One region of the Noviherbaspirillum phoenicis genome, then DNA from elsewhere that is predicted to be linked to it. Evidence: predicted binding sites of a transcription regulator. Region 1 holds the regulator's gene; each other region holds the start of a gene.
The links. Region 1 encodes sigma-54, which starts transcription at its own class of promoters, with help from an activator protein. Its sites were predicted from a motif close to TGGCANGNAANCTGCTTT; they were not measured.
Positions count from the first base shown of each region.

Region 1 (9,586 bases):
TCGGCGTGTTCACCGACGGCGATCTGCGTCGCATGATCGAGCAAGTGCAGGACTTCAGCAAGATCGTGATCGCCGACGTGATGCATCCCGGCCCGCGCAGCATCGGCCCGGACCAGTTGGCGGTCGAGGCGGTCGAAATGATGGAGCAGCATCGCATCAACCAGCTGCTGGTCACCGACGGCGACGGCATCCTGGTCGGCGCCCTCCACATCCATGACCTGACCCGCGCAAAGGTGATCTGATGCAGCAGTCACTTGAGGAAAGCATGGCGCGGGCACGCCGCATCCGGCTGATGGTGTTCGATGTCGATGGCGTGCTGACCGACGGCAGCCTGCATTTCGGCGCGGACGGCGAAATGATCAAGACCTTCAATGTGCTGGACGGCCACGGCATCAAGCTGCTGCAGCAGTCGGGCGTCATCACCGCCATCATCAGTGCGCGCCAGTCGGCGCTGGTGGCGCGGCGCGCGGCCGATCTCGGCATTACCCATGTGCAGCAGGGCGTGCATGACAAGCTATCGGGTTATCAAGCGTTGCTGGCCGAATGCGGCGTCGAGGCCGAGGCCAGCGGCTTCATCGGCGACGACGTGATCGACCTGCCGGTGCTGACCCGCGTGGGCTTTGCCGCCAGCGTGCCGAACGGCCATCCCGAGGTGCGCTCGCGGGTGCATTACGTCACCACCGCCGGCGGCGGCCGGGGCGCCGTGCGCGAACTGTGCGACTTCATCCTGCGGGCGCAGGGCAATTACGAGGCGGCGCTGGCGCCGTATCTGAGATGAAACAGGATCGCCGCCGCTTCAGCATGGCGCCGATGCTGCTGCTGGTCACGCTGATGGCGCTGGGCAGCTTCTGGCTGCTGCAGATCATGCGCACGCCGGACAACGGCGGCGGCCCGGCGGCGGCGCGCACCGAACCCGATTACTACGTCGACAATTTCAATTTCGTGCGGCTGTCCGCCACTGGCGAGGCGCAGTACAACATCGCCGGCAAGCGCATGGTGCACAATCCGGCCGACGACACGCACACGATCGATTTGCCTGTGATTAACAGCCTTTCGCGCGAGAGGCCGCCGATGACAGCCCGCTCGGAGCGGGCCATCGTGGAACCCGGTGGCGTCAAGATTCACATGTATGACGATGTCAAGATAGATCGCCCGAAAACGCCGCAGGCGGAAAATTTCCACCTGGAGTCCGACTACCTGATGATCTTGCCCGACGAGGACATCATGCGCACCGACAGGCCGGTGCGCCTCACCCTGGGCGGCTCGACGCTCAACGGCGCGGGCATGGTGGCCAACAATGCCACCGGCGAACTCAGCCTTGCCAGCCGGGTCCAGGCAACCCTGCCGCCGCGCCAGACCGCCGTCCGCTGAAAGCGCGACCGGACAATCAACAACGCATTTCCTTAGAGAAGAGTGATGAAACAACTTCACGCATGGTTCATTCTGCTGATAGGCATGGCCGCGGCGGGCAGCTCGCTGGCTGAAAAGGCCGACATGACCAAGCCAACCAACATCGAGGCTAATCAGATGGCCTACGACGACGTCAAGCAGATCAATACCTTCACCGGCGATGTGGTGCTCACGCGCGGCACCCTGATATTGAAAGCCGACCGCATGGTCGTCACCCAGGACCCGGCCGGCTACCAATACGCCACCGTCTACGCCAAGCGCGGCGAGAAAGCCACTTTCCGGCAAAAACGCGATGGCGGCCCGAACCTCTGGATCGAAGGCGAAGCGGCCGACCGCATCGAGTACGACACCAAGACCGAGGTCGCGAAGTTCTATGTGAACGCCAAGATCCGTCTTCTCGAAGGCGCCAGCCCGACCGACGAGGTCGAAGGCGAATTCATTTCCTACGACAGCAAGCAGGAGTTTTACTCGGTCAACAACACGCCCAGCAGCACCAGCAAGGCCGGCGCCGGACGCATCAAGGCCATCATCCAGCCACGCAACGACACCAAGGCGCCCTGAGATGGAGAACAGCATTCTCAACGTGCAGGGCCTGCAAAAAAGCTATGGCGCGCGCCAGGTGGTGCGTGATGTCTCCCTGCATGTCGAAAGCGGCCAGGTGGTCGGATTGCTGGGGCCGAACGGCGCCGGCAAGACCACGTCGTTCTACATGATCGTCGGCCTGGTGCCGTCCGACGCCGGCGCCATCGACCTGGACGGCGTCGACATCTCGCGCCTGCCGATCCACCGCCGCGCCGTGCTGGGCCTGTCCTACCTGCCGCAGGAAGCATCGGTATTTCGCAAGCTTACGGTGGAGGAAAACATTCGCGCGGTGCTGGAGCTGCAGCGCTATGAAGGCAAGCCGCTGTCGAAGGAACAGATCGCGAACCGGCTCAATGCCCTGCTCTCCGAACTGCAGATCGAAAAGCTGCGCGACAACCAGGCGATGTCGCTCTCCGGCGGCGAACGCAGGCGCGTTGAAATCGCGCGCGCCCTGGCTACCAGCCCGCGCTTCATCCTTCTGGATGAGCCCTTTGCCGGCGTCGATCCGATCGCCGTCATCGAAATCCAGCGCATCGTGCGCTTCCTCAAGGAACGCAATATCGGCGTGCTGATCACGGACCACAATGTCCGCGAGACGCTGGGCATTTGCGACCATGCCTACATCATCAACCAGGGCGTAGTGCTGGCCAGCGGCCGCCCGGACGACATCATTGCCGACGAGTCGGTGCGCCGCGTCTATCTCGGCGAGCACTTCCGGATGTGAGAAAAGGCAAAAATGAAACAGACACTTCAACTCCGCGTATCCCAGCATCTCGCGCTGACGCCGCAACTGCAGCAGTCGATCCGGCTGCTGCAGCTTTCAACGCTGGAACTGCATCAGGAACTGGAACAGATCCTGTCCGAGAATCCGCTGCTTGAACGTCTGGATGATCCACTTGACCATTCGATCAGGCTGCTCGCCGACGGCTCCGTCAGCAGCGCGCCGACTTCCACGCCAAGCGGCGACGCACCTGCTTCCGACGCTGCCCCTGCCACGGAAGGCGAAGGCGGTTTCGAAGCCGGCGAGGGTGGCGGCGAAGGCAGCGATAGCGGCGCCGACGCCGACTGGAGTTTCGACGACGTTGCTCGCACCTCCAAGGCCCCGGAAGACGACGATGCCCGCCCGCAGATGGAAGCGCATGAGCTGACCCTGCGCGAGCATCTGCTGGAACAGATGCGCGTAACTGTCCAGAATCCGCGCGACCGGGCGCTGGTTGAACTGGTGATCGACGCGCTGGATGACAACGGTTATCTGACCGAGCCGCTGGAAGAGATCCACGCCCGCCTGCCGGAGGAACTGGAAGTCGAGATCGAGGAGCTGTCGATGGCGCTGAAGCTGCTGCAAAGCTTCGACCCGGCCGGCGTCGGCGCGCGCGACGCGTCGGAGTGCCTGGCGCTGCAGATCCGGCGCATGCCGCGCGTTCCCATGGTGACGCGCCGCACCGCACTGCAGATCGTCGAGAAGCACTTGCAGCTGTTTGCGCAGCGCGACTTCAACAAGCTGAAGAAGAGCCTGGACTGTGACGAGGAAGACCTGCGCGAGGCGCAGGCAGTGATCCGGCAATGCAATCCGCACCCTGGCGCCATGTTCGCCAGCGACGCGTCGGACTATGTCGTGCCCGACGTGATCGTCAAGCGCGGCAAGAACGGCTGGCAGGTGATGCTCAATCATGACGTCATGCCGCGCCTGCGCGTCAATGCGCTGTATGCCAACATCCTCAAGCAGAGCAAGGGCGAAGGCTCGATGAGTTCGCAGCTGCAAGAAGCGAAATGGCTGATCAAGAACATGCGCCAGCGTTTCGATACCATCCTGCGCGTCGCCCAGGCCATTGTGGACCGCCAGCGCAACTTTTTCTCCCATGGCGCAGTGGCAATGCGACCTCTTGTGTTACGAGAAATAGCTGATACACTGGGTTTACACGAAAGCACCATCTCGCGTGTGACCACACAGAAATACATGCTCACGCCGCATGGCATGTTCGAGTTGAAGTACTTCTTCGGCAGCCATGTTGCAACCGATGCAGGCGGCGAAGCCTCATCGACTGCAATCCGGGCGTTGATCAAACAACTCATAGGAGCCGAAGACCCGAAGAACCCATTTTCCGATAGTCGCATCGCAGAAATGCTGGCGGAACAGGGTATGGTAGTAGCACGCCGTACCGTCGCAAAATATCGGGAAGCCCTGAAAATCCCTCCAGTCAATCTGCGCAAGTCCTTGTAGTTCTTTGCAGCATGTAACTCGCTGACATGTTTCATCCTCAGTGAAACCTCTGCCGGCCTTTCACAGGAGCGTAGTATGAATCTCACCATCAGTGGACATCATCTCGAAGTGACTCCCGCAATTCGTGAATACGTGCAAGGCAAGCTTGAGCGGATCAAGCGCCATTTCGATCATGTCATTGATATAGCGGTCATCCTGGCCGTTGATAACCTCCCTGAGAAAGAAAGGCGCCAGCGCGCCGAAATCACCCTGAGGCTACGGGGCAAGGATGTGCATGTGGCCAGCATCGCACAGGACCTGTACGCCGCCATCGACACGCTGATCGACAAGCTTGATCGGCAGGTCCTGAAATACAAGACTAAGATCCAGGACCATCAGCATGCCGGCATCAAGCGCATGATCGGGGAAGATGACGATGGCGCCGCGGCGGCGCCGACCGCCTGAATCTTACGATTCTTCCCGTAAACGCGTGACCGCAGGGTGCCCAAGGCACCCTGCATAAAAAACCACAGTTCAAAAATACTGTTTATTCATACAGTACTTATGATACATTAACGCCATGTTCAACGTTTCTGCTTTGGAGAAGACGTCATGGCGCAATTCAATACCACCGCAAGCAACCCCCTCTATCTCGACCAGGCACCAGCCGGTTTCATGCTGCGCGTAGGTCGCCGCGAAATGCAGATCCGCCGCGAAGTGCGGAAAAACCAGTACAGCGTCAATCCCATCATCGATTGCCGTCCTGGCGACGATCCTGGCCACCTGCAGATGCTGTTGTTCAATCGCTGGACCGTGGTACTGGCCAAGGCAAACGCAGCACATTAATTCCCGGCAGGCTGGTGCGCTCATGCTTGCAGCCCGGTCTATACAAAGCTGCGTTTCTTGAATGTTGCTAAACTGTGCACTTTCATTAACGCGCCTGACAACGACGCTCATCCGGACCAATAGCAGGTACTTGCACAGGTAATCAAGCCTCAAGAACGATGAAGGCATCTTTTGTCAGGCGCTCCTGATCAGCCCAACATGAGCGCACACCTTACAGGCACCATAACAAACCATATCGGATTCATTACCCTTGATCGGGCCAAGGCATTGAATGCCTTGTCGCTGGACATGATAAGAGCGCTGACTGCGCTCCTGCGCGAATGGCAAGCCAATGATGATGTATTCGCAGTCGTCATACGATCAAGCAGCCAGCGCGCTTTCTGTGCGGGTGGCGACATCCGCTTTTTCTACGATGTCGGCACTGCGGGTCCGGCCGGTGGCAGCGCCTTGCTGGAAGACTTCTTCACTGAAGAGTACGCACTGAATCATCTGATTCACCATTACAGCAAGCCTTACATCGCCCTGATGGACGGCATCGTCATGGGCGGCGGCATGGGAATCTCGCAGGGTAGCGCGCATAGCCAGTTGCGCATCGTGACCGACAAGACTGCGATGGCGATGCCTGAGGTGCATATCGGTCTTTTCCCGGATGTAGGCGGCGGCTATTTCCTTTCCCGTCTGCCTGGCGAACTGGGCGTGTGGCTGGGACTGACGGGACAGACCATTGCCGCCGCCGATGCACTCTACGCCGGACTGGCCGATGTTTTCGTTCCTTCCTCCGTACTGCCCGAGCTGCTGTCCATGCTCGAAACAGAGCCGATGGCAACCGGCAAGCAAATCACTGAAAAGATACGCCGCTTCGCAGCGCCCTATCTTTCGGAAGCCGATCCCGGAAACAGCATGCTGGCCCGGCAGCGTGCGGAAATCGATCGCCATTTTGCGCATGACAGCGTCGCCGCCATCGTGGATTCGCTTGCCAGTGACAGCAGTGACTTCGCAGACAAGTCACTCAATGCCATGCGCCGCGGCTCTCCCCTGCTGTTGTGCGTGACCCTGGAACAGCTGCGGCGTGGCGCCACGCTGTCAGTGGCCGATTGCCTTCGCATGGAACGCGTGATGATCCGACGCTCATTTGAAGGCACCGAAGTGCTGGAAGGCATACGGGCACGCGTGATTGAAAAAGACAATGCACCGCGCTGGTCACCTGCCGATCTGTCAGAAGTGCGGCCTGAACAGGTCAGCGGCTATTTCATCGACGTCTGGCCTGATTACGCCCATCCACTACGCGACTTGGCCTGATCGCATTGCTGTTTGCCGTGCCATCGGGCACGGCAGCTTCAGGTTTCCTCGATCGCAAACAGGCGCCGGTGCTCCCGCATCGCGTAACGGTCCGTCATGCCCGCAATGTAGTCCGAGACGCTGCGCGCCTGCACTGCGGTGTGCTGTGTGTCATCGATGCCGGCATCGCGCGCAGTCTGGTAGGAAGGCGGCAGGAGCGCTGGCTCTTCCATGAAGATATGGAATAGCTCCGTCACGACACGACGTGCCTTGCTGGTCATCCGATTGACTTGGTAGTGCTGATACAGGTTCTTGCGCAGGAAGCGCTTGAGCAGCAACGCTTCGCTGCGCATGCTCTCAGAGAAAGCAATCAGCGGGCCGGCAATGCGCACTTCTTCAACGGTTTGCACGCCGCTTGCGCGTATGCGTTCTCTGGACGTGTCGATCAGATCGATGATCAATGCATTGATCATCCGGCGCACCGTTTCATTGATGGCCCGGCGCCCACCGATTCCTGGAAACGCCGCTTCCGCCTCGCGCTTGTGACGAGCGAAGAAATCGATGGTTTCCAGCTGCTCGACAGTCAGCAGCCCCGAGCGCAGGCCGTCATCGATATCATGGTTGTTGTAGGCAATTTCGTCGGCCAGGTTGGCCAACTGCGCTTCCAGCGTTGGCTGCTTCTTTTCCAGAAACCGCTTTCCGATGTCGCCTAGCTCCGCGGCATGGGCAGCCGTGCAATGCTTCAGGATCCCCTCGCGTGTTTCAAACATGAGGTTGAGCCCGTCGAAACCGCCATAACGCTGTTCGAGCATATCCACCACCCGCAGGCTCTGCAGATTGTGTTCGAATCCGCCGTACTCCTTCATGCAGACATGCAGCGCATCCTGGCCGGCGTGGCCGAACGGCGTATGGCCAAGGTCGTGCGCCAGGGAGATCGCTTCCACCAGGTCTTCATTGAGGCCCAGGTTGCGCGCAATCGAGCGGGCAATCTGGGCGACTTCGATACTATGCGTCAGCCGGGTCCGGAACAGGTCACCCTCATGGTTGACGAATACCTGGGTCTTGTATTCCAGCCGGCGAAAAGCGCCGCAATGCACGATGCGATCGCGGTCGCGCTGGAACTCCGTGCGGGATGTGCTTGCGGGCTCGGCATACCGCCGCCCCCTGGAATGCGATGATGTCGCAGCGTACGGGGCGAGGTAGGCTTCAAAGTCCATGATCAGCTTCTGGTACAGGCTTTCAGGGTTTCAAGCAGCACGTCTTGCGGAACAGTCGTAATGATGGGCTTGCCCAGCGGCTTGAGCAGAATGAAGCGAATCTGCCCGCCTTCGTTTTTCTTGTCGACTTGCATCAGTTCGAGCCAGCGCTCCGCGCCCAAGTCAGGCGCGACGTCAGGCAAGCCTGCCGCCCGCACCAGTGCTGCAATCCGGTTCCGCTCGCTGGCATCGATATAGCCCAGCCGATGAGACAGGTCTGCCGCCATCACCATGCCGCAACCCACGGCTTCGCCATGGAGCCATTCACCGTAGCCCATGCCGGATTCGATCGCATGGCCGAAGGTATGTCCGAAATTAAGGATGGCGCGCAAGCCTCCCTCGCGCTCGTCCTGACGCACGACGTCCGCCTTGATTTCACATGACCGCTTGATTGCATAGGCCAGCGCAGCAGGATCACGCGCCAGCAGTTCGTCGATATGCGCTTCGATCCAGTCAAAAAATGCCGCATCGATGATTGCGCCGTGCTTGATCACTTCGGCAAGGCCGGCGGACAGTTCCCTGGCGGGCAGGGTATTGAGCGTGGAGGTGTCGGCGATGACGGCCTGGGGCTGGTAGAACGCGCCTATCATGTTCTTGCCCAGCGGATGGTTTATGCCTGTCTTGCCGCCAACAGATGAATCCACCTGAGCAAGCAGTGTGGTCGGCACCTGCACGAAGGGCACGCCACGCATGTAGGTTGCCGCTGCAAAGCCTGCCATGTCACCGATGACGCCACCGCCCAGGGCAATGATGGTGGTCTTGCGGTCGCACTGGTCGGCCAGCAATCCATCATAGATGCGCTGCAGGTTTTCCCAATTTTTGTGCTCTTCGCCGTCCGGCAGAATAATGCGTGTTAGCTGCTTGCCAGCGGCAAGCAGGGACTGTTCGACGACTTCAAGGTAAATTGGAGCAACGATCGTATTGGTCACGACTGCAGCGCGCTTCCCAGCAACGGCATCCGCGACGCCATTGCTCCGGGCCAGCAGGGACTGGCCGATGACGATCGGGTAACTACGCTCGCCGAGGTCGACATTGAGGGAGACGCTTTCGGCAGCAGAGACAGCTTGGTTCATGGTATCGGTACAGGACACAGGCACAGCGGCAGGCTCGCGTGTTGCTGCAAGACTATCCAGTTGCGCCACAATGGATTGAACCAAGTATTGTACGTTAGGGCGCCCGGTCTCGATCACGATGTCCGCCACTTCCCTGTAATAGGGCTCTCGCTGAATGGTCAGTTCTTCCAGCCGGCGACGCGGGTCGGCTGTTTGCAGTAAGGGGCGATTCTTGTCGTGCCCGGTGCGTTGCAGGATGCTGCTGACACCGGCACGCAGATAGATCACCAGTCCACGCGACTTCAGATATTCACGACTTTGCGGATTGAGAATGCTGCCGCCGCCGGTGGCCAGCACGATGCCGTCACAGGCAGTCAGGTCGCGGATCATGTCCGCTTCCCGCTGCCGGAATGAGGCTTCGCCTTCGATTTCGAAGATCAGGGGAATCGACGCGCCGGTACGCGCTTCAATTTCGTGGTCGGAATCAAAGAAGCGTTTATTGAGTTTTTTTGCGAGCGCGCGACCGACTGTCGTCTTGCCGGAACCCATCAGTCCTACCAGAAAGATGTTGCCCGTTCCCTCTTTCGGGATTACCACGGGCTTCGTGCAGTGCTGGACACTGCCTTCAGGAAATTCAATTCTCTTTTACCTCACGGCCAGTTTATCGCTGAGAACCTTGGGCGTCAGAAAGATCAGCAATTCAGTCTTGTCGGCCTTGCGTGCTGTTTGCCTGAACAGGTTCCCCATGACCGGTATGTCACCAAGCACCGGTACTTTGTTGATTGTATCGCGATCTTCCTGGATATAAATACCGCCGATCACCACGGTGCCGCCGTTTTCAATCAAAACCTGGGTCTTGACATGCTTGGTATCGATTGCCAGTCCGTTGGTGGTTTGCTGGCCGACGCTGTCCTTGTTGACGTCGACATCGAGAATCACATTGCCGTCAGGCGTGATTTGCG
Region 1 is NZ_JBDFLX010000001.1:3,630,348-3,639,933, reverse strand. It holds gene ABC383_RS16315 (KpsF/GutQ family sugar-phosphate isomerase) at 1-242, shown strand, start outside; gene ABC383_RS16310 (KdsC family phosphatase) at 242-778, shown strand; gene lptC (LPS export ABC transporter periplasmic protein LptC) at 775-1,371, shown strand; gene lptA (lipopolysaccharide transport periplasmic protein LptA) at 1,417-1,971, shown strand; gene lptB (LPS export ABC transporter ATP-binding protein) at 1,973-2,716, shown strand; gene ABC383_RS16290 (RNA polymerase factor sigma-54) at 2,729-4,213, shown strand; gene hpf (ribosome hibernation-promoting factor, HPF/YfiA family) at 4,289-4,657, shown strand; gene ABC383_RS16280 (hypothetical protein) at 4,805-5,038, shown strand; gene ABC383_RS16275 (enoyl-CoA hydratase/isomerase family protein) at 5,237-6,337, shown strand; gene ABC383_RS16270 (deoxyguanosinetriphosphate triphosphohydrolase) at 6,376-7,533, opposite strand; gene aroKB (bifunctional shikimate kinase/3-dehydroquinate synthase AroKB) at 7,536-9,173, opposite strand; gene ABC383_RS16260 (type IV pilus secretin PilQ) at 9,270-9,586, opposite strand, start outside.

Region 2 (9,586 bases), on a different contig from region 1:
ATGCCGTTTGAGGAGGGGGCGACCATTCCATTAATAATGGACACTCTCGTGTCAGGCGGCCTGCAGATGTTTGAAGGTATGAGCAAACACTGTAGGGGACAGGTAACCAAGGCGTGAATGATCCTGCCTCGGTTTCACGTACAGCAGGTTATGCGGCTTTCAGCATGTTTTCAACCTCCATCGGAGTACGGTAGCCAATGGAAGAATGAAGGCGCTGTCGGTTGTAAAAGCCCTCGATCCAGTTCACGATGTCGAGTCGGGCTTGCGCCCGTGTTTCGTATCGTCCTTGGTAAATCCGCTCTACCTTCAAAGTCTTGAAGAAACTTTCCATCGCTGCATTATCCCAAGCGTTGGCACGGCGGCTCATGGAAACCTGCATGCCGAAATCGGCAGCAAGGCGACGGTAGGCGCGGCTGGCGTACTGGACTCCCTGATCGCTGTGTAAAATCAAACCGACAGGCGGCCGGCACTGTCCATATGCCGAGCGCAGCGCCTGGCACACCAGGCCGGCTTTCATCCGTTCCGACATCGACCAGCCCACAATCCGACGACTGGCCAGATCCATGATGACCGCCAGATAAAGCCATCCCTCTGCCGTGGCAATGTAAGTCAAATCCGCCACCCAGGCACGATTGGGCGGCCAGCCGTCAAAGCGACGATTCAGTATGTTGGGCGCCACCGGCAGATGATGCGACGAATCCGTCGTCACCCGGTAGGGGCGCTTGTAGACCGCGCGCAGGCCTAGCCGGCGCAAGCTCTGACGAACCCGCTCGCTGCCCACGGGCAGGCCTTGGCGGCGAAGGGCCTGCACAATCCTGGGGCGACCGTAACTGCTGCGACTGTGACCGTGAATCTGCCTGACCTGGGCATCCAGAATGGCATTGGCCTGAGTGCGTGCACTGGGCGCACGACTTCGCCACTGGCAGTAGCCCGTGCGAGAAACCCCAAGCACCCGGCACAGCCGGCTGACACTGTAGTGGTCGCGGTTGGTATCAATCCAGGCGTATTTCACCGCGACCCCTTCGCGAAATACGCCGTTGCCTTTCGAAGGATTTCCACGTCCAGTCTGGCACTGGCCAGTTCCTTGCGAAGCCGGCTAACCTCGGCTTCCAAGTCCGTTGGCGACCGGCGTGCCTGACCGTTTGGCGCCGACTCCATTGCTTCCTTGCCAGGTGCTTTACGCCTTCGCCGGGACCAATTGCTTAACGCCGCGGTCGGAATCCCCAACCGCCGGGCTGCCTCGTGACCGCCAACCGAATCGGCTAGGCGAACGGCCTCTAGCTTAAATTCCTCGGTGTATTGCCTCTTCGGTACGCTCTCTTCGCTCATGTTGACCTCCATGTACACAGAAATTAATCGATTTCTGCTGTACGTGGAACCGGGGCAAGGTCAATCGAGCAATCGGCGCAAAAGTTTCCTGTTCTGTCGGCACCCAATGGGCGCTCAGTACCGGATGAAATCGCATCCGCGAAATGGCTGACGTGGCATGGCAGGGGTTCCGAAGCAGTCGAAAGACTGAAAGGCCTCCATGACATGATTGGCCTCGCGGCGGAGGACGCGGCGTACCGAGCGCTCTGGTGGAATCTGCGCGGGACGTATTGGTACTTGGAATCCATTGCGCAGTACTTGGTCAACTACGGATGGCGTTATTGGCGCGGTATGCCCATCAGCAGCAGCATCGCGGAATCGGCGGTGAATGAAGTGGTCAGTTTGCGTTGTGCGAAGAAGCGGCAGATGCGTTGGACGAATAAGGGGGCACACCTTCTTGTGCAGGTTCGGGTAGCGGTGCTCAACGGCGAGCTGAAAATGCGTGACCTGCCTGATCGACGGCGAACATTCACAGAAAAAGAGAATTACGATCACTGCCAATGCGTAGCATAGCGATGCCTCTGGTTTTGACTGCTCTCCACTTGCCGTTCTTGCTCAGAAACGTCGATGCAGCCTTAAGTAATTGATTCAAAATGAAAATCGATTTCGATGGCACGATGTAGACAAATTTACCCTCGCCTTTTAGACAAAATTGCTTTCCTCTACGCATCGCGCCGCAAGTCAGCCAAGAGCAAGAACGCGTGAGTAGCCCATCTGCTTTATTAAAGCCCGCCAGGAGCAGGTTTTTTTGCGTCAAGTATCGAAGAAAGGCACAAGACACGTATTCTTTGATGTTCAGCAGTATGTATTTGGCATTTCCCAAGTTAAGTGATGCTTTCGTTCAGCTAAGCCCATTGTGGCATGCCGGATCTTACAAAGAGAAATCCGGCTGACTTTTCATCAAAGAATACTTATGCCTACAACTATATGGATCATCCGCCGCCTACTCTCAGACATACTTGCCCATCGCCGAAAAGCAAGCCTGAAATCGTTAATCGCGCGCTTCGTGCGTAGCCTGCGAGTGCTGGCTTACCTGCCGGAACATAAGAAATTCCTGCAACTTGATGTCGTCCGTCTTCATCTAGCAGACAAATGGAATATCGATCTTTTTCACCACTTGAGCCAGCGCTCTTATCTATGCGAGGATCTGCCGGTAAGGACTCGGATCGCCTATTGGTTTGCGCATTACCGGCTAGAAGACCGCACTTTCATCCCGCGGTATAAAACCACCCTTTACCGGAAAGGTGGTTTCTTGCTATGGGAGCGAGAGGTGGCGGGCAAGCGCTTTGCGATCACATTGACGCTGTCACCGAGATGGGCGCCGGAAGGGGAACTCAGCATTTGCTTACTGATGAACGGAAAAACGTTGCATTGTTTAAGCTTCAACTGGATTGACGGCACTTTCGCTGGCCTCGGACAACCCATTGTCCCACTTGTTGCCCGCAACCAAGGTGCCTCCTCCCACGTTCAGGATGCGCTGGCAGCATTCAACCAAGCGTTTCCTAACAACTCCCCCAGTTTTTTTTGTTTCGCCGCTATGCAGGGAATTGCCGAAGCGGTCCACAGTAACTATGTGGTCGCGATAAAAGGTGATGCCAACATTTGCTATGAAAACAAGGGCAAAGCCAGTAATTTCACCAATGCCTACGACAAATTCTGGAAGAGCCTGGGCGGTGTAGAGGTCGCAAATGGGAAATATTTGATTTCTTTGCCGTTCTATACGAAGCCACTTGAAGAGATTTCCGCAAAACATCGAAAGCGAGCATCCATACGTCGGTCATTCTGGAAAGATATCAGCAGCTCGTCTTGTAAAACTATCCAGCCATATACGTTCCATAAATGCAACACATTAATTGCAGCATAAAAAGCAAATTAAGGTTGCGTCGGCTTTGCAGCATCGCGGCGCAAGTCTGAGAAGAAGTAAAGGGACTACAGTCTGATTCACGCGAGCTTCTCCAACCGACAGTTAAGACACCATATGCTCCCATACGCGAAAAGACTTTGGGAGGCGCTAAACTATTAGCGCGTTTTAAGGCGCGCGCGACGGGTATGTGTTTGATGGGAAATGGGCCGCGCAGAGGGCCTACTTTCGCCGGCGCGATAGGCTTTTTATTGCTACATTCGCAGGTTTCCCTTGCTCAGGACCCACCTTGGGCATGGATCGCTATCAAGCGTTTCTTGGCTAGCATCAGGTTCGCCATGCCAAACAGCGTTAGCAGTTGAGCCGTGTTCTTCGCCAGGCCGCGATAGCGGGTCTTGCGGTGCCTAAACAGATTCTTTACCACATGCAACGGATGCTCGACCTTGGCGCGTATGCTCGCTTTGGCGTGCTCAATCTTCTCCAGTAATTCGCCCAACGGCATGTCCGGTAAAACGCGCCGCTTACCCGGCTTCATGGCGACGTGCCAAGTCACAGTACTGGCCAGGTTCTTTTCCCGCCTGGTCAAGCCGGTATAGACTGCATCGCCAAAAGCGTGCGTCTCTTCTCCATGCAGCAGCGCATGAGCCTGCGTCACATCATTGACATTGGCTGCGGTAGTCACAACGGTATGGACGAGAAGCGGCATCCACGCCAATACGCGTTCTCATGCCGAAATGCCACTCATTTCCCTTTTTTGTCTGGTGCATGTCCGGGTCGCGTTCTCCAGCCTTGTTCTTCGTCGAAGGCGGCGCAGCAATGATCGTGGCGTCCACGATAGTGCCTTCCTTGAGCAGCAGTCCCTTCGCGGCCAGGTGGCCGTTGATGGTGTCAAACACCACCTTGGTCAGATGGTGCGTTTCCAGCAGACGACGAAACTTTAACAATGTGGTCGTATCGGGCGCGGTATCGACACTCAGATCGATGCCAATGAAACGGCGAATGGCCTGGCTGTCGTCGACCGCACCTTCCATGCCTTCATCCCACAAGCCAAAGCATTGCTGGACGATATACATGCGAAGCATGCGCACTAAACCAATCGGCGGTCGTCCGCGGCCTTCGCCCTTCGGATAGCAAGGTTCCAGTACCGTGACCAGATCGGTCCATGGGGTAAGGGTCTCGATCTCCGCAAGAATCCGGTCACGTCGCGTTACCTTCTTTTTGGCTGCATATTCCAGTTCAGAAAAGCTCGACTGCATCGTTCTGCCCCAAAATGACTCACGTAGCATTCTGGCAGAACGTCAGCAGTCAACTTAAGCCAGAATAAATCAGCGTCTCTTAGGCCTTCCCTGTCCCAAGAATTGAGAAACCACGTAACTATTGTTTTAGTTTAAATTTTTAGCATGCAAAACTATTATTCGCTGACAGTCACAAATGCATTTCCATCAATAAACTAACACCAAACACATTTTCATGTCATTCGAAATTGAAAATTATTACTTCCAAGGCACGACAACAATATAGATTGTGATATATCAAGGGCTTTAATGGAATGGACGCATCCTTCCTGAGACGGTATTGAAGTGCCAAAGTGGATGTGCAGGAAGTCCACAATCAGAAATGATGCGTCCATTCCATTAGAGCCAGCTACAAACCGTAGCGGACTAAACCGTTTTTACGCTTGCTTAAGGCGACAGCTCAGGCCCAGACCCATCAGGCCCAGACCGATCAGTGCAACGCTGGCCGGCTCAGGCACCGCATTGTTGAACACGACGTCCAGAGAGCCGTTGATCGTCTGTGTCCCGGTTGGCGAGAAGTTGTTCAGCTGACCGGACTGGAACGACACGTTGTATAACGGATTCGGTGCGGTGAAGTACTGGCTGCCCGAGGCGTTCAGTGCGAAAGTCGAGGTGGCGCCGAAGCTGCCGCAATTGATGCCATTGCCGCAGGTAGCAGGTTCGGGGCCAGCGTACCCTGGCCAATGGTTGGGGTGCCGGTGGCGATCTGCAGATCGTCGCCCGCATTGCCCGTGGTCCAAGCCGTGGCGCCGGTTCCCGGTGCGCCAAACGTGGTGTTGGAGTTCGGATCGAGGAACAGGCGCTGGCTGCTGCTGGCGCTCGGCGTGAAGTTGAACGTGGTCACGCCGTCGGATTGGGTGAAGGTGCCGGATGCTTGGTACAGCGCATAGAGGCCGTATTGAGCACCGGTGCCGCCAGTGGAACTGAGGTTCGAGGCAACCGGGGTAGTACCATCGTTCGAAACGAACTGACCTGCATTCCACACCAGGGATGCCTGGAAGGTATTCCCCAAGAAGGTAATGACCTCGACATAATTACCCGTGATCTTGTCTGCAGTGATACCAGTGAGCGTGCCGCCGGCAATCGTTGCATTTACTCGGAAATCCGGAAAGGTCGCTTGTGCCATTGCGCCGGAGTTGAAGACGCCCAATGCTGTGGTGATGGCTGCTGCTGCCAAAGTCTTGCTCATCATTTTTTTCATTCTGTTTCTTCATAGACATTGAGTATATTCAACTTTCAGTGCCTCCCCTGATTGGATTAGCCCCTAAATCTTTATTTCCAAAATTCAAAATTTTATTGTTATAGCCCGACAAGTTTCCTATTGCATTAATCATGCCTGGACAATAAAAACACTTTTATTCAGATGCTTATGAGATATTCAAGTAAAGAATGTTATACGAATGTAAATCCAACCGATATTTCTTTTATGAATTGTTGATTATAAGAAAATATGCGAATTTAGTTTAAAGCGTACATCATTAGTAGTTCCCAGATGAAAGATGATTTCCTTATGTAATTCCGGTTGACGTGTCACTGTGCTAAGGCAGCATTGTCTATGCGACGCGATCTCTATTCATAGACAGCCATTCCAAGTATGGCTTGAAACCTCTCTTTGTTAGAAAGATTTTAATGATATGCAAGTTTGATTCGTTGAAACGGTCATATTTAATTTTTGAAATGTTATTAATGTGAATAATTAATCCAATTCAAGAAAAAACTGTCGAATATTTTTACACACCCGATTTTTCCCTTTAATAAATCCTTTTCTAATCACTGATTTAACCGATAAGAGGAACATAGGCCCAATTTATGCATTTATTTTCGCAGGGGGTATTTGTTAAATTGGAGAAACGGACATGAATAATTTATCGAGGAAAACTGTACTCACGCGTGCATTGGTCAGTGTTTTTGCGCTAGCAACTTCTAGTGCAATTGCCCAATCTTTCCCGGACTTCACAGTCAGTGAAGCGCCCGTTCCGGGCGCTACTGGTAGCACCGTGAACGCGGATAAGATCACCGGCAATTACACTGAGGTCGTGACCTTTAACGGCAGCCCAAGCAGCGGCACTTTCGATGTATCGCTGAGGTGGAATGCTGGGCAATTTGTCGCCAATAATGGAAGTACGCCGGTTGCGTCACAGCTGGGTGGCGTTACCGCCAATCAATATGGTCTGTATGCTCTATATCGTGGAAGCGGCACCTATACTACTGCTAGTTCACTAACGACCTTTATCTACAACCCGACGGGGAATCTGAGCATATTTCTGGATCCTGCTTCGAATACCACATTTATCCAACCGGGAACGGGCACTACACCTTTCGTAACAGGCAACAACAGTGATGATATTGCGCTTGCAAACGGCATAACGACTACCGGTCAGGGGCAGCTTGATCCGACCTTGCCTACCTGTCCGGGTGCAGGTGGCAGCGGCAGTGGCAGTGGGATTAACTGCGGCAATTTTGGCGTGAACACGACGTTTAACTTGAGCGCTGCTGGGACCCAATATTTTACTGCCCCGGTCCCGTTCTATAACGTTTCCTTCCAGTCGGCTCAGTTGAACAACGGGGTTGCGCCGAATGGCACGCAAGTCATTAACGGCTCATTGGACGTCACATTTGTTGGCGGCAGTTCGGTGCCACCAGGACCCGGCCCCTCCCCAGTCCCCGAGCCAGCGAGTATTGCGCTGATGGCGCTGGGTCTCCTCGGTCTGGGGCTGAGCCGTCGTCGCAATGGTTGAGAAGCCGAGATTGCCGAAGCAAGGCTGCGCTGTCGGAAGCAGCTTTGCTGGCATCGAAACATGGGGGCACCAACGCGAAATAACTGACCGACTCAGCAAAACTTGGCTCATCTGGCTACGGTGTCCATTCTTTGAATATATAAGTCCTTTTAGCTCCGCGTATTGTTCCCTTCGCTAAATTGGCAACAATGCGATATTGCGAGAACGATCAATCACCATCAAGCCAATGCCGGCTATATTTAAATACGAAACGACCTACTGTGAATGCGGAATCTATGGAACATTACCGTTATAAAAATAATAGTGTAGAAATCTTTCCTGCCAAAATAGGAGATAAGTGGACGGCCGCATTTATGGTCAATGGAAAGGCCAGAAATCCGATCAAAGATGCAGGCTTTGATACAAAGGAATTGGCCTCGGAAGCAGCGAAAGCAGAGGCCGAAACCCTCATTGATCAACATGGCGGAGTAATCCGTTGCCATTCAGAGTTTGAGGCACAAAAGGCGCCGCCCAGCATTTTCCTTTAGAAATGAAATTAGCCCGCATAGCGACAACGGCGAGTTTCGCAGTTCCAGAGAGCCTAGCTAGAAAGGAACTCCCCACACTTTGTACAATTGTGTCCAATGGAGCCAGCGGTTTTCAGGTAGTACGCAAATTCTCAGCCACTTTAGGCTAGCGACGCGGCAGCAATACAAAGCCTTGTTTGGCTCGTGTATGTTTAACCACCAAAAGGCCGAACCTATGCTTGGCAGCCTGGCTTGCCGCATTGTCGCCAGCATATCTTTGGTTGACTAAGGTGACCTCGACGGTATCGCCGGTTACCTGCTGAACGGCTTGGGCTAATTGCTCCACTTAAGCCCGGGCTTATTCACCGGCGGCAGTTACATGCAATGGAGAGCAGTCAAAACCGGAGGCCACCGTTCAGTCAAATTTGGCAGTACACTATTGTCTTAAGAACAATAACGGAGACAGTCATGCGGATGGTCATCGAGGCGCAACTTGAAGACAATGCTGGCCGTAGTGTACAGATCCGATTGGCTGAATTTGGACGCGCCGATGGTGAACTGAAGCAGTTGGGGTTGAGCCTGGCCGAAGGCAAAAATCTGGTGCACGAGGCTCAGCGCGTTTTGATCAACGCCCAAGCGCACGGTTTCTTGGTTGCTTCCAAATACTGCCCACAGTGCGGTGCAGCCTTGTCCATCAAAGCCAAGCATACGATCCGATATCTAACGGTTTTCGGTAAGGTGGCCATCGACAGCCCTCAGCTGCGTGTCTACAAATGCAGTCGGGACATGAGCAGCAAGTCACTTAGCCCGCTTGGAGCCGAGCTAGCCGGACGCCTCAGCCCGGAACTGGAATACCTTCAGGTCAAGTGGGCAGCGCACCTGCCGTATGCGGTCGCTACGGCGCTCTTGAAAAAGACTTTGCCGGTCGATCAGGCGATCTCCGTCTCTGGGCACAAGAACTGCTTATGGGCGGTTGGTCAAGAACTGGACCACGCCACCGAAAGTGCCATTCGCGGTGAACGTGCCTACCCGCCCGCAAACAGCAAGGTCAAGATTATCGCCCTGGCAGTAAATCGGCATGGTTACGTCATCGACCGTCACAACAGGAACAGGACGAAGCCAAATTGGCGCAGTATTTCCCCTCAAAGCGAGTTCCGTCCACTGGACGTCACGTGAACATCATCGCCGGCCGGGCTGTCCTCGCCGACGGCAGTTGCAAAGTGTATGGCTACGTTAATCGGGAGGTCACGTCGGCCGCGACACGCCTTGACCATTTTCTCTCGGAGCAAGGCGCTGCGCCGGACCAAAAGATCACCATCGTCTCCGACGGCGCAGGCGAATTCGAAAAAGCGGTCGACGAGTCCCAAAGGCCGTTGATCTGGATTTTAGATTGGTTTCATATCGCGATGAAATTTCGCGTAATCGAACAATCGGCGCAAAAGTTTCCTGATCTGGCGGTACCTAACGAGCACTCACTACCAGACGAAATCGCATCCGCAAAATGGTTGACGTGGCATGGAAGGGGTTTTGAAGCTGTCGAAAGACTGAAAAGCCTTCATGACATGATTGGTCTCGCCCCGGAAGACGCGGCGTACAGGGCGCTTTGGTGGAATCTGCGAGGGACGTATTGGTACCTCCAATCCAATGCCCATTACTTGGTCAACTATGGATGGCGTTATCGGCGCGGCATGCCGATCAGTAGCAGCATCGCGGAATCGGCGGTGAATGAATTGGTTAGTTTGCGTTGTGCGAAGAAGCGGCAGATGCGTTGGACGAATAAGGGGGTACACCTTCTTGTGCAGGTTCCGGTAGCGGTGC
Region 2 is NZ_JBDFLX010000003.1:230,226-239,811, reverse strand. It holds one part of gene ABC383_RS23325 (IS3 family transposase) at 149-1,047, opposite strand; one part of gene ABC383_RS23325 (IS3 family transposase) at 1,047-1,341, opposite strand; gene ABC383_RS23320 (hypothetical protein) at 1,534-1,881, shown strand; gene ABC383_RS23315 (DUF535 family protein) at 2,282-3,232, shown strand; partial or broken gene ABC383_RS23310 (IS5 family transposase) at 3,507-4,485, opposite strand; gene ABC383_RS23305 (PEP-CTERM sorting domain-containing protein) at 4,902-5,123, opposite strand; gene pepA (flocculation-associated PEP-CTERM protein PepA) at 5,120-5,725, opposite strand; gene pepA (flocculation-associated PEP-CTERM protein PepA) at 6,381-7,262, shown strand; gene ABC383_RS23290 (hypothetical protein) at 7,538-7,789, shown strand; gene ABC383_RS23285 (hypothetical protein) at 8,237-8,944, shown strand; gene ABC383_RS23280 (hypothetical protein) at 8,941-9,586, shown strand, end outside.
Region 2: a site for sigma-54 is predicted at 5,845-5,862, ahead of pepA (flocculation-associated PEP-CTERM protein PepA). Genes of this name have one in related genera too.

Region 3 (9,586 bases), 3.1 Mb from region 1:
GAACGCCATCGTCGAAGGAAACGCGCTGCAGGCGCAGGTCAGGCCGGCAGCACGGTACACCTGGCAAGCCATTGTGCTGCACTGGCTGCTGGCGGTGCTGATCATCGGCATGCTGGTGCTCGGCTATTCGCTGGAAGACATCCCGCGCAATACGCCTGCGCGCGGCTTCTATGTGAACCTGCACAAGTCCTTTGGCGTGCTGGCCCTGGTGCTGGTGCTGGTGCGGCTGGGCTGGCGTTTCAGCCACAAGCCGCCGCCGACGGCGCCCGGCATGCCGCGCTGGCAGGCGGTCGCGGCCGCCTGGAGCCACGGGCTGCTGTATCTGTGCATCCTGCTGCAGCCGCTGTCGGGCTATCTGGGATCCTCGTTCGGCAAGTACGGCGTGAAGTTCTTCGGTATCGAACTGCCCAACTGGGGCTGGGAAGACAAGGCGCTGCGCGGCTTTTTCGGGGAAGTGCATGAAGCGGTCGGGTTCACGCTGGCAGTGCTGATCGCCATCCATGTGCTGGCGGCGCTGAAGCACTTGCTGATCGACCGCGACCAGGTATTCCAGCGCATGATGCCGGGCGGGCGCAGATCCTGACCGCACCGACGATCTCCTCCACTTCCAGAACCGGCCGCGCGCCGGTTTTTTCTTGGCCGGGCCCGGCCGGCATCCTGAAGGACTCTGCTGCTTGCTGCTGCATTGAAGCTCTTATTACAACTTGGGACAGTGTTGTTGCAAAAGGGAGCAGCCGTCCAGGCAATCGCCTCGACAGGACAGGCACGGCGCCCGCCATCAGCGGCGATGCATGGCCTCCCCATGGGGAAAAGGGCAAATTTTCCCGACCGGCGGCAGCGCCGGCAGGCTGGCACACGGATTGCGTTAATAGCGATGGCAGCAGGCGAACCATCGCTCCAACCATCCCATGACAGATAAAGAGGAAGACACCATGAATCTCGCAGACATCAGCAAGCTCGGTATCAAGAATCCGTTCAAGGAGCGCTACGACAACTTCATCGGCGGCAAATTCGTCCCGCCAGTGAAGGGCCAGTACTTCGAAAACATCAGCCCCGTGATCGGCAAGACCTTCTGCGAAGTGGCGCGTTCCACCGCCGAGGACGTGGAGCTGGCGCTGGACGCCGCCCATGCCGCCAAGAAGGCCTGGGGCAAGACCTCGCTGACCGAGCGTTCGCTGATCCTGAACCGCATCGCCGACCGCATGGAAGCCAACCTGCAACTGCTGGCGACCGCCGAAACCATCGACAACGGCAAGCCGATCCGCGAAACCATGGCTGCCGACATTCCTCTGGCGATTGATCACTTCCGCTATTTTGGCGGCGTGATCCGTGCCCAGGAAGGCTCGATTGCGCAAATCGATTCCGAGACCTATGCCTATCACTTCCATGAGCCGCTGGGCGTGGTTGGCCAGATCATTCCGTGGAACTTCCCTATCCTGATGGCAGTGTGGAAGCTGGCGCCGGCGCTGGCCGCGGGCAACTGCGTGGTGCTGAAGCCGGCCGAGCAGACGCCTGCCTCCATCATGGTGCTGATCGAGCTGATCGGCGACCTGCTGCCGCCTGGCGTGATCAACATCGTCAATGGCTTCGGCCTGGAGTGCGGCAAGCCGCTGGCGTCTTCCAAGCGCATCGCCAAGATCGCCTTCACCGGCGAGACCGGCACCGGCCGCCTGATCATGCAGTACGCCTCGCAGAACATCATCCCGGTGACGCTGGAGCTGGGCGGCAAGTCGCCCAACATCTTCTTTGAAGACGTGATGGACAAGGACGACGCCTTCTTCGACAAGTGCCTGGAAGGCTTCGCGATGTTCGCGCTGAACCAGGGCGAGGTCTGCACCTGCCCGTCGCGCGTGCTGGTGCAGGAATCGATCTATGACCGCTTCATGGAGCGCGCGGTCAAGCGGGTCGAGGCGATCAAGCAGGGCAACCCGCTCGATTCGTCGACCATGATCGGCGCCCAGGCTTCGCAGGAGCAGCTGGAAAAGATCCTGTCCTATCTCGACATCGGCCGCCAGGAAGGCGCCAAGGTGCTGACGGGCGGCGCGCAGAACATGCTCGACGGCGACTTCGCCAGCGGCTACTACGTCAAGCCGACCATCTTCGAAGGCCACAACAAGATGCGCATCTTCCAGGAAGAGATCTTCGGACCGGTGGTGTCGGTGACGAAGTTCAAGGATGAAGCCGAGGCGCTGGAGATCGCCAACGACACGCTGTATGGCCTGGGCGCCGGCCTCTGGACCCGCGACAATGCGCGTGCCTTCCGCGTCGGCCGCGAGATCCAGGCTGGCCGTGTCTGGACCAACTGCTATCACCTGTACCCGGCCCATGCCGCGTTCGGCGGCTACAAGCAGTCCGGCATCGGCCGCGAAAATCACAAGATGATGCTGGAGCACTATCAGCAGACCAAGAACCTCCTGGTCAGCTACAGCCCGAACGCGCTCGGCTTCTTCTGAGCCGGCGTACAGGCAGGCGCATGCCGCGGCATGCGCCTGGCATCGATGTGATAACGAGATGGGATGGCGTCATGGAAGCACTGGTACCCCGCGTCACCGCCACGCCGGCCGCACTGGAACTGATCGCGCAGTTGCGGCAGAAGCATGGCCCGCTGATGTTCTTCCAGTCGGGCGGCTGCTGCGACGGCAGCTCGCCGATGTGCTACGCCGCCGGCGAATTCAACGTGGGCGACGAAGACGTCTATCTCGGCAACCTGGATGGCGTGCCGTTCTACATCGGCGCCGACCAGTTCGAGTACTGGCAGCACACACAATTGATCATCGATGTGGTCAATGGCATGGGCGGCATGTTCTCGCTGGATAACGGGACAGGCAAGCGCTTCCTGACCCGTTCGCGCATCTATACCGACGAGGAGTCGGCGCAGCTGGAAGGCAAGCGCACCCACGGCGACAGCCTGCGTGACGGGCAGTCGGGACATCCATCGCATCAGGCAGAACAATCGCAGTAATTTCCGAGGAGACTGTAATGCAGAAGAAGAGCTTAGCCATTTTCGTTGCCCTGGCCCTGTCCGCGTCGTTTGGCGCGCAGGCGGCAGGCGTGACCAACGCCATGCTGGAGAGCACCGGCAAGGACAATGCAAGCGTGCTGAACTGGGGCATCAGCCAGGACGGCCAGCGCTTTTCGCCGCTGACCCAGGTCAATGCCAAGAACGTATCCAAGCTGGTGCCGGCCTGGTCGTTCTCGTTTGGCGGCGAGAAGCAGCGCGGCCAGGAGTCGCAGCCGCTGATCTATAACGGCAAGATGTTCGTTACGGCGTCGTATTCGCGCATCTTTGCGCTGGACGCCAAGACCGGCAACAAGCTGTGGAAGTACGAGCACCGCCTGCCGGACGGCATCATGCCGTGCTGCGACGTGGTCAACCGCGGGGCCGCGCTGTACGACAACCTGGTGATCTTCAGCACCCTGGATGCGCAGCTGATCGCGCTGAACCAGGACACCGGCGAAGTGGTGTGGAAGGAGAAGGTCGACGACTACGCCGCTGGCTATTCCAACACCGCCGCGCCGCTGATTGCCAAGGGCCTGCTGCTGACCGGTGTGTCGGGCGGCGAGTTCGGCGTGGTGGGACGCGTCGAGGCGCGCGATCCGAAGACGGGCCAGCTGGTCTGGTCGCGCCCGATGGTCGAAGGCCACATGGGTTACAAGTACGATGCCGACGGCAAGGCCATCGAGAATGGCATTTCCGGCACCACCAACAAGACCTGGCCGGGCGACCTCTGGAAGACCGGCGGCGCGGCCACCTGGCTGGGCGGCACCTACGATCCCAAGACCGGCCTGGCCTACTTCGGCACCGGCAACCCTTCGCCATGGAACAGCCATCTGCGTCCCGGCGACAACCTGTATTCCTCGTCCACCGTGGCAATCGACGTGACCACCGGTCAGATCAAGTGGCACTACCAGACCACGCCGCATGACGGCTGGGACTTCGACGGCGTCAACGAGTTCGTGACCTTCGACCAGGGCGGCAAGCGCCTGGGCGGCAAGGCCGACCGCAACGGCTTCTTCTACGTGGTCGACGCCAACAACGGCAAGCTGGAAAACGCCTTCCCCTTCGTCAAGAAGATCACCTGGGCTACCGGTATCGACCTCAAGACCGGCCGGCCGAACTACACGCCCGAGGGCCGTCCCGGCGACCCGACCAAGGGTGCCGACGGCAAGAAGGGCCAGTCGGTGTTTGCCGCGCCGTCCTTCCTGGGCGGCAAGAACCAGATGCCGATGGCCTACAGCCCGAAGACCAGCCTGTTCTACGTGCCGGCCAACGAGTGGGGCATGGAGATCTGGAACGAGCCGATCACCTACAAGAAGGGCGCGGCCTTCCTTGGCGCGGGCTTCACCATCAAGCCCTTGAACGACGACTACATCGGCGCGTTGCGCGCCATCGACCCCAAGACCGGCAAGATCGCCTGGGAAGTCAAGAACAATGCGCCGCTGTGGGGTGGCGTGCTGGCGACCGCCGGCGACCTGGTGTTCTATGGCACGCCTGAAGGCTATCTGAAGGCGCTGGACGCGAAGACGGGCAAGGAGATGTGGAAGTTCCAGACCGGCTCCGGCGTCGTGGCGCCGCCGATCACCTGGCAGGAAGGCGGTACGCAATATGTGGCCGTGGTGTCGGGCTGGGGCGGCGCAGTGCCGCTGTGGGGCGGCGAAGTGGCCAAGAAGGTCAATTTCCTGGAGCAGGGCGGCTCGGTCTGGGTGTTCAAGCTGTCATCGCTGTAAAGACGTTTCGTTGTAGGCTCTCCCGCTGCCTTCAGGCAGACTTGCCGGTGACCATGATGTGGTTGCCGGTTTTTTTTGGCCTGCGGCAGGGCGAGGGGGAAATGGTGCAGTTGCAGTTGCTTCTGCGGTTGAGGTTGTTTTTGAAGTTGCCGTTGCCGTTGTAGTTGCCGTTGCTTTTGAAGTGGCAGTGAAATCCCGTTGAGCGCGCCGTGTCAGCGGTGCCCGGAGCGGGAAAAGGTGCGGCGTCTGTCTGAGTCAAGCGAAGCTTGGCGAGTTTAGCCGCGCCCCGCTCCGGGTACCGCTGACACGGGAACCCCGCGCAGCGGGGCGCGATCATCGGGTCGCCTTTTTTGGTTACTTTTTTGGCGAAGCAAAAAAGTAACCCGGCCGCCGGGACGGACTCCCGGCTTGTCTCCATGGCAGTGCAGCCGTGTTGCGTCACCCGGCAACGCACGGGCAGCACTGTCGGTGTTGTTGTTCAAAAGGCTTTGAACATTAAACCTTTAACGTCAAAAGCTAACTGCTGCTTCGCAGTGACGTCTTTACGGCGGGTGAAACAACACGACCTCACTATCGTCATGACCAGGCCGGGAGTTCGCCCCGGCAGGCGACCTACTTCTTTTGCTTCGCCAAAAGAAGTAGGCAAGAAAAGGCGACCCGGTGATCGCGCCCTCGCTGCGCGAGGGTCCCCGTGCCGTCGATGCATGGAGCGGGGCGCGGCTAAACTCGCCAAGCTGCGCTTGACTCAGACAGACGCCGCACCTTTTCCCGCTCCACGCACCGACGTCACGGCGCGCTCAACGGGATTTAAAAGCAACGGCAACTTCACAAGCAACTGCAACTGCAACTGCAACTGCAACTGCAACTGCAACTGCAACTGCAACTGCAACTGCAACTGCAACTGCAACTGCAACTGCAACTGCAACTGCAACTGCAACTGCAACTGCAACTGCAACTGCAACTGCAACTGCAACTGCAACTGCAACTGCAACTGCAACTGCAACTGCAACTGCAACTGCAACTGCAACTGCAAAAGCCGCTGCCGCTGCGCGATTTGCACTTTGCTCCTGCCCTGTGTACAATGCGACCTCTCAGACGCGGGGTGGAGCAGTCTGGCAGCTCGTCGGGCTCATAACCCGAAGGTCGTAGGTTCAAATCCTGCCCCCGCAACCAAGGTTTCAAAGCAAAAGGCCCGCAATCGCGGGCCTTTTGCTTTTCCCTTCCCCGTCACAGCGCGCCGTCAACGCGGCTTGTACTCCACCAGTTCCATTGCCACCCGGCCGCCGCTGTAGAAGGTGGTGGAAAGACGCTCGACCCGTTCCAGCTTCACCAGGCCGACGCCACGGCAATACCATTCGGTGGTGGTCACGGGCACCTTGTTGAAGCCGCGCACCGGGTCAGTGAAGAGCGTCATCTCGGCATGGCCGGCGACCCGGGCGCAATGGTCGAAGCTGCCGGCGGCAACCGTCAGCTTCTCATCTACCGCCTCGACCGTGTAGGTCATCAGCAAAGGTCGGCCATACTTGATCTCACGCGGGTATTCATTCTTGCGCAGCACCGTGTAGGCCACGGTCGGCGTGCGCCAGCTGTCGCCAAGCTTCAGCGGCAGCTTCAGCACCGTGCGCGGCGCTTCATCCAGGCTGGCCTGTTCCTGCAGGTCCAGGCGCTGGGCAATGCGCACGATGCCGTCCGGCCGTTCGCGCAGCCAGTATTCGATGCCGATGTTGTCGGGCGTCTCGCTGCGCCGGATGAACAGCGGCTTGCCGTCGTAGACGCGTTCGTCCAGCACCCGTATGGTCTGCTGGCTTCGGCTGGTGGCGCCGTCGCTTTCGGTCTCCACCGCATAGGTCCAGCGCGCGCCGGGCTGCAGCGGGAAGTAGGACGTGCTGTCCCTGGCGCCGCAGCCGGACAACGCCAGGAAGGTGAGCAGGGTGGTTGCGCGCATGCTCATTTCTCCGGCAGTTGAGGGGAGGGCGCGTCGCTGATGCGGATCTTGATCTTGGGGTCCGCCGCGTTGCGCAGCCATGAGTTGCTTGCGCCCAGCGCCGGCGGCTCGGTCGAACCGATCTGGCTTACGCCCTGGCGGTTCTTCTTCATCGCCTCGCCGAGCAGCGCATGCAGGTCGCGCGCATACGGCAGCTTGTAGGCCCTCGGTTCCTGCGCCGGCTTGTTGTCGCGCAGCGCATTGACCCAGATGTAGAGCGCGCCCTGCTGCTTTCTTTCCTTGTCGGGCTCTTCCACCACCACCGCCAGCAGCACGAACTTTTCCGGCGGGGTGTTCGGCGCCGGCCAGCCCAGCATGCCCTGGAACGCCGCCTGCGCGACGAAATAGGAAGCGGTCACCAGCAACACCATGCCTGCCTTGACCCATAGCGGCCAGCGCGTTGCCAGACATAGCAAGAGCAGCAGGAAGGCCAGGGCGACGTAGAGCAGGGTCAGCAGCAGGGAATGATCGGTCATGGCGATTGGACGATGGTTTTGGGCAGGGTGTTGATGTCGGCGACGTTGCCGTCGGCGGTGACGGTGAAGCGAACCGCGGTGCGCTCCGCGCCTTTGGCCGGAAGCCTGACGCTGCCGTAATAGACGACGTCGGCGCGCGGATTGACCTTGACCACGGACACGGTTACGTCCACCGGCGACTGGTTGCGGCTTTCGTAGTACTGCACGTTGACGGTGTATTCGCCGGGCGCGAAGCCGCGCAGCGTCACCACTTCCTGGTTCAGCGGATTGATCACTTCGCGGCCATTGACCAGCAGGGTGTCGCCGACGGTGCCGCGGTCGTCGCGGTCCAGGTGCATCAGGCCGCCTTCGCGCTGGCGGAACCAGGCCAGGTTGCCGGCCGGGTCCTGCACCCAGGTGTCGATGTCGTTGGGGTCGTTGTCGGGCCAGCTGACCGTGATGATGAACTCCGCCTTGGCCGGCACGTCGCCCGCCTTCTTCGCCTTCGGGTTCATCGCCAGCACCGCGATGATGAAGCAGAACACGAAGGCGATCAGAATGTTGAACAGCATGTCGTAGAACGGGTCGACATCGCTGTCGCGCCGGCTGCGCCGCCTTGGCATCAGGCAGCCTGTCCGAGCGCGGTCTCGGCGTACTGCATCGCGTCGGCCAGCAGTTCATCGGCGCAGCGGTCGAGCCGGGTCAGCTGCAGGCCCAGCAGCATGTTGGCCACCAGGCCGACCGCGGTGGTCAGCAGCGCGATGCCGAGGCCGCCGGTCAGGGTCTTCAGCAAGTCCTGTGTCTGGCTCGGATCGAAGCTTTCCAGCCGCGAGATCTGGATCGCGAGGATGGAAAAGCCGATCACCTTTCCCAGGAGGCCCAGCTTGATCTGGATGCCGTTGACCCACCAGGCGCCGTCATTGGGGCCGTGCAGCCGCTCGGCCAGCACGTCGGCCAGGCGGCCGCGCGCGCCGGCATCGGCCGGCTGCTGCGCCAGCAGGTTGCGGAAGTAATCATCGATATGGCTGTGCGGCCGGCCGCGCATGCCGCGACGCCAGCCTTCCATGCTGGCGCGCTCGGCGCACAGCCGCTGGCTGCGCCGGCCGCACCACAGCGTGGCCACGGCGAAGATGGCGACGATGGTCATGGTGATGCCGGTCGGGTCGGCATCCAGCAGCATGCGCCAGACGCCGTACTGCCACAGCAGAACTGCCGCAAACAGCAGCACGCCGGCGAAGGCCAGCCAGGTCAGGAAAAGCGTGTCGGCGGAAGCGGCGTCGCGCTGCATGGTGTCTCCATCGTTCTTGTGATGGAGGACGGAGGCAATTTCCATGCCCCGCGGCATGAACATGGAAGACCGCCGGCCCGGCGTCCGCGCTGCTCCAGCAGGAAACAATGCTGTTGCAAATTGGGACAGCCGGGCAGGGGGCTAGTGATGCAGCTTGCGGTAGATGGTGTTGCGCGATACGCCCAGCGCGCGCGCGGTGGCCGACACATTGCCGCCGTGCGCTTCCAGCGACTTGCGGATCACCGAGGTTTCCACGTCTTCCAGCGTGGTCATGTCGCTGACCACGCGGGTGACGGTGTCGGCCACTTCCCGGCGACGGGCGTGGCTGATGTCTTCCAGGAAGTCGTCAGGCAGATGGTCGATGCCGATCTCGGCATCGTCGCCCAGCATCACGATGGCGGTGCGCAGCAGGTTGGTCAGCTGGCGGAAATTGCCCGGCCAGTTGTGCTCCTTGAACATGCGCATGACTTCGGCCGACACCTTGCACGGATGGCCGTCGGATTCGCTTGCCAGCAGACGGTTGATCACCACTTCGAGGTCGGTGCGCTCGCGCAGCGGCGGCAGCTTCACCACCAAACCGTTGAGCCGGTAATACAGGTCTTCGCGGAAGGTGCCCTGGGCGATCATGTCGCGCAGGTTGCGGTTGGTGGCGCAGATCAGCGCGACATTCACCGGGATCGACTTGGTGCTGCCCAGCGGCGTGACCATGCGGTCCTGCAGCACCCGCAGCAGCCGCACCTGCAGGCTGACCGGCATGTCGCCGATCTCGTCGAGGAACAGGGTGCCGCCATTGGCCTGCAGGATCTTGCCGATGCTGCCTTTCTTGCGCGCGCCGGTGAAGGCGCCGTCTTCATAGCCGAACAGTTCGGACTCGATCAGGGTTTCGGGTATCGATGCGCAGTTCACCGCGACGAAGGGCCCGCCGCTGCGCGGCGAATCGTTGTGGATGGCCTGTGCCAGCAGGTCCTTGCCGGTGCCGGTCTCGCCGGTGACGAGTATTGAGATGTCCCGGCCCAGCACCTTGCCGACCTTGTCGATGAGCCGCTGCACCTGCGCATCGCCCGTGTTGAGGTAGCGCAGGCTGGACAGGCGGCGCGCGGCATTGTCGAAGGATTCGGCCCGTGCCGGCGC
Region 3 is NZ_JBDFLX010000001.1:496,221-505,806, forward strand. It holds gene ABC383_RS02250 (beta-propeller fold lactonase family protein) at 1-2, shown strand, start outside; gene ABC383_RS02255 (cytochrome b) at 1-583, shown strand, start outside; gene adh (aldehyde dehydrogenase) at 933-2,453, shown strand; gene ABC383_RS02265 (DUF779 domain-containing protein) at 2,525-2,962, shown strand; gene ABC383_RS02270 (PQQ-dependent methanol/ethanol family dehydrogenase) at 2,980-4,728, shown strand; gene ABC383_RS02275 (hypothetical protein) at 4,760-5,146, opposite strand; gene ABC383_RS02280 (hypothetical protein) at 5,474-5,788, opposite strand; tRNA gene ABC383_RS02285 (tRNA-Met) at 5,825-5,901, shown strand; gene ABC383_RS02290 (hypothetical protein) at 5,969-6,673, opposite strand; gene ABC383_RS02295 (hypothetical protein) at 6,676-7,188, opposite strand; gene ABC383_RS02300 (DUF2135 domain-containing protein) at 7,185-7,790, opposite strand; gene ABC383_RS02305 (hypothetical protein) at 7,790-8,500, opposite strand; gene ABC383_RS02310 (sigma-54-dependent Fis family transcriptional regulator) at 8,597-9,586, opposite strand, start outside.
Region 3: a site for sigma-54 is predicted at 850-867, ahead of adh (aldehyde dehydrogenase). Genes of this name have one in related genera too.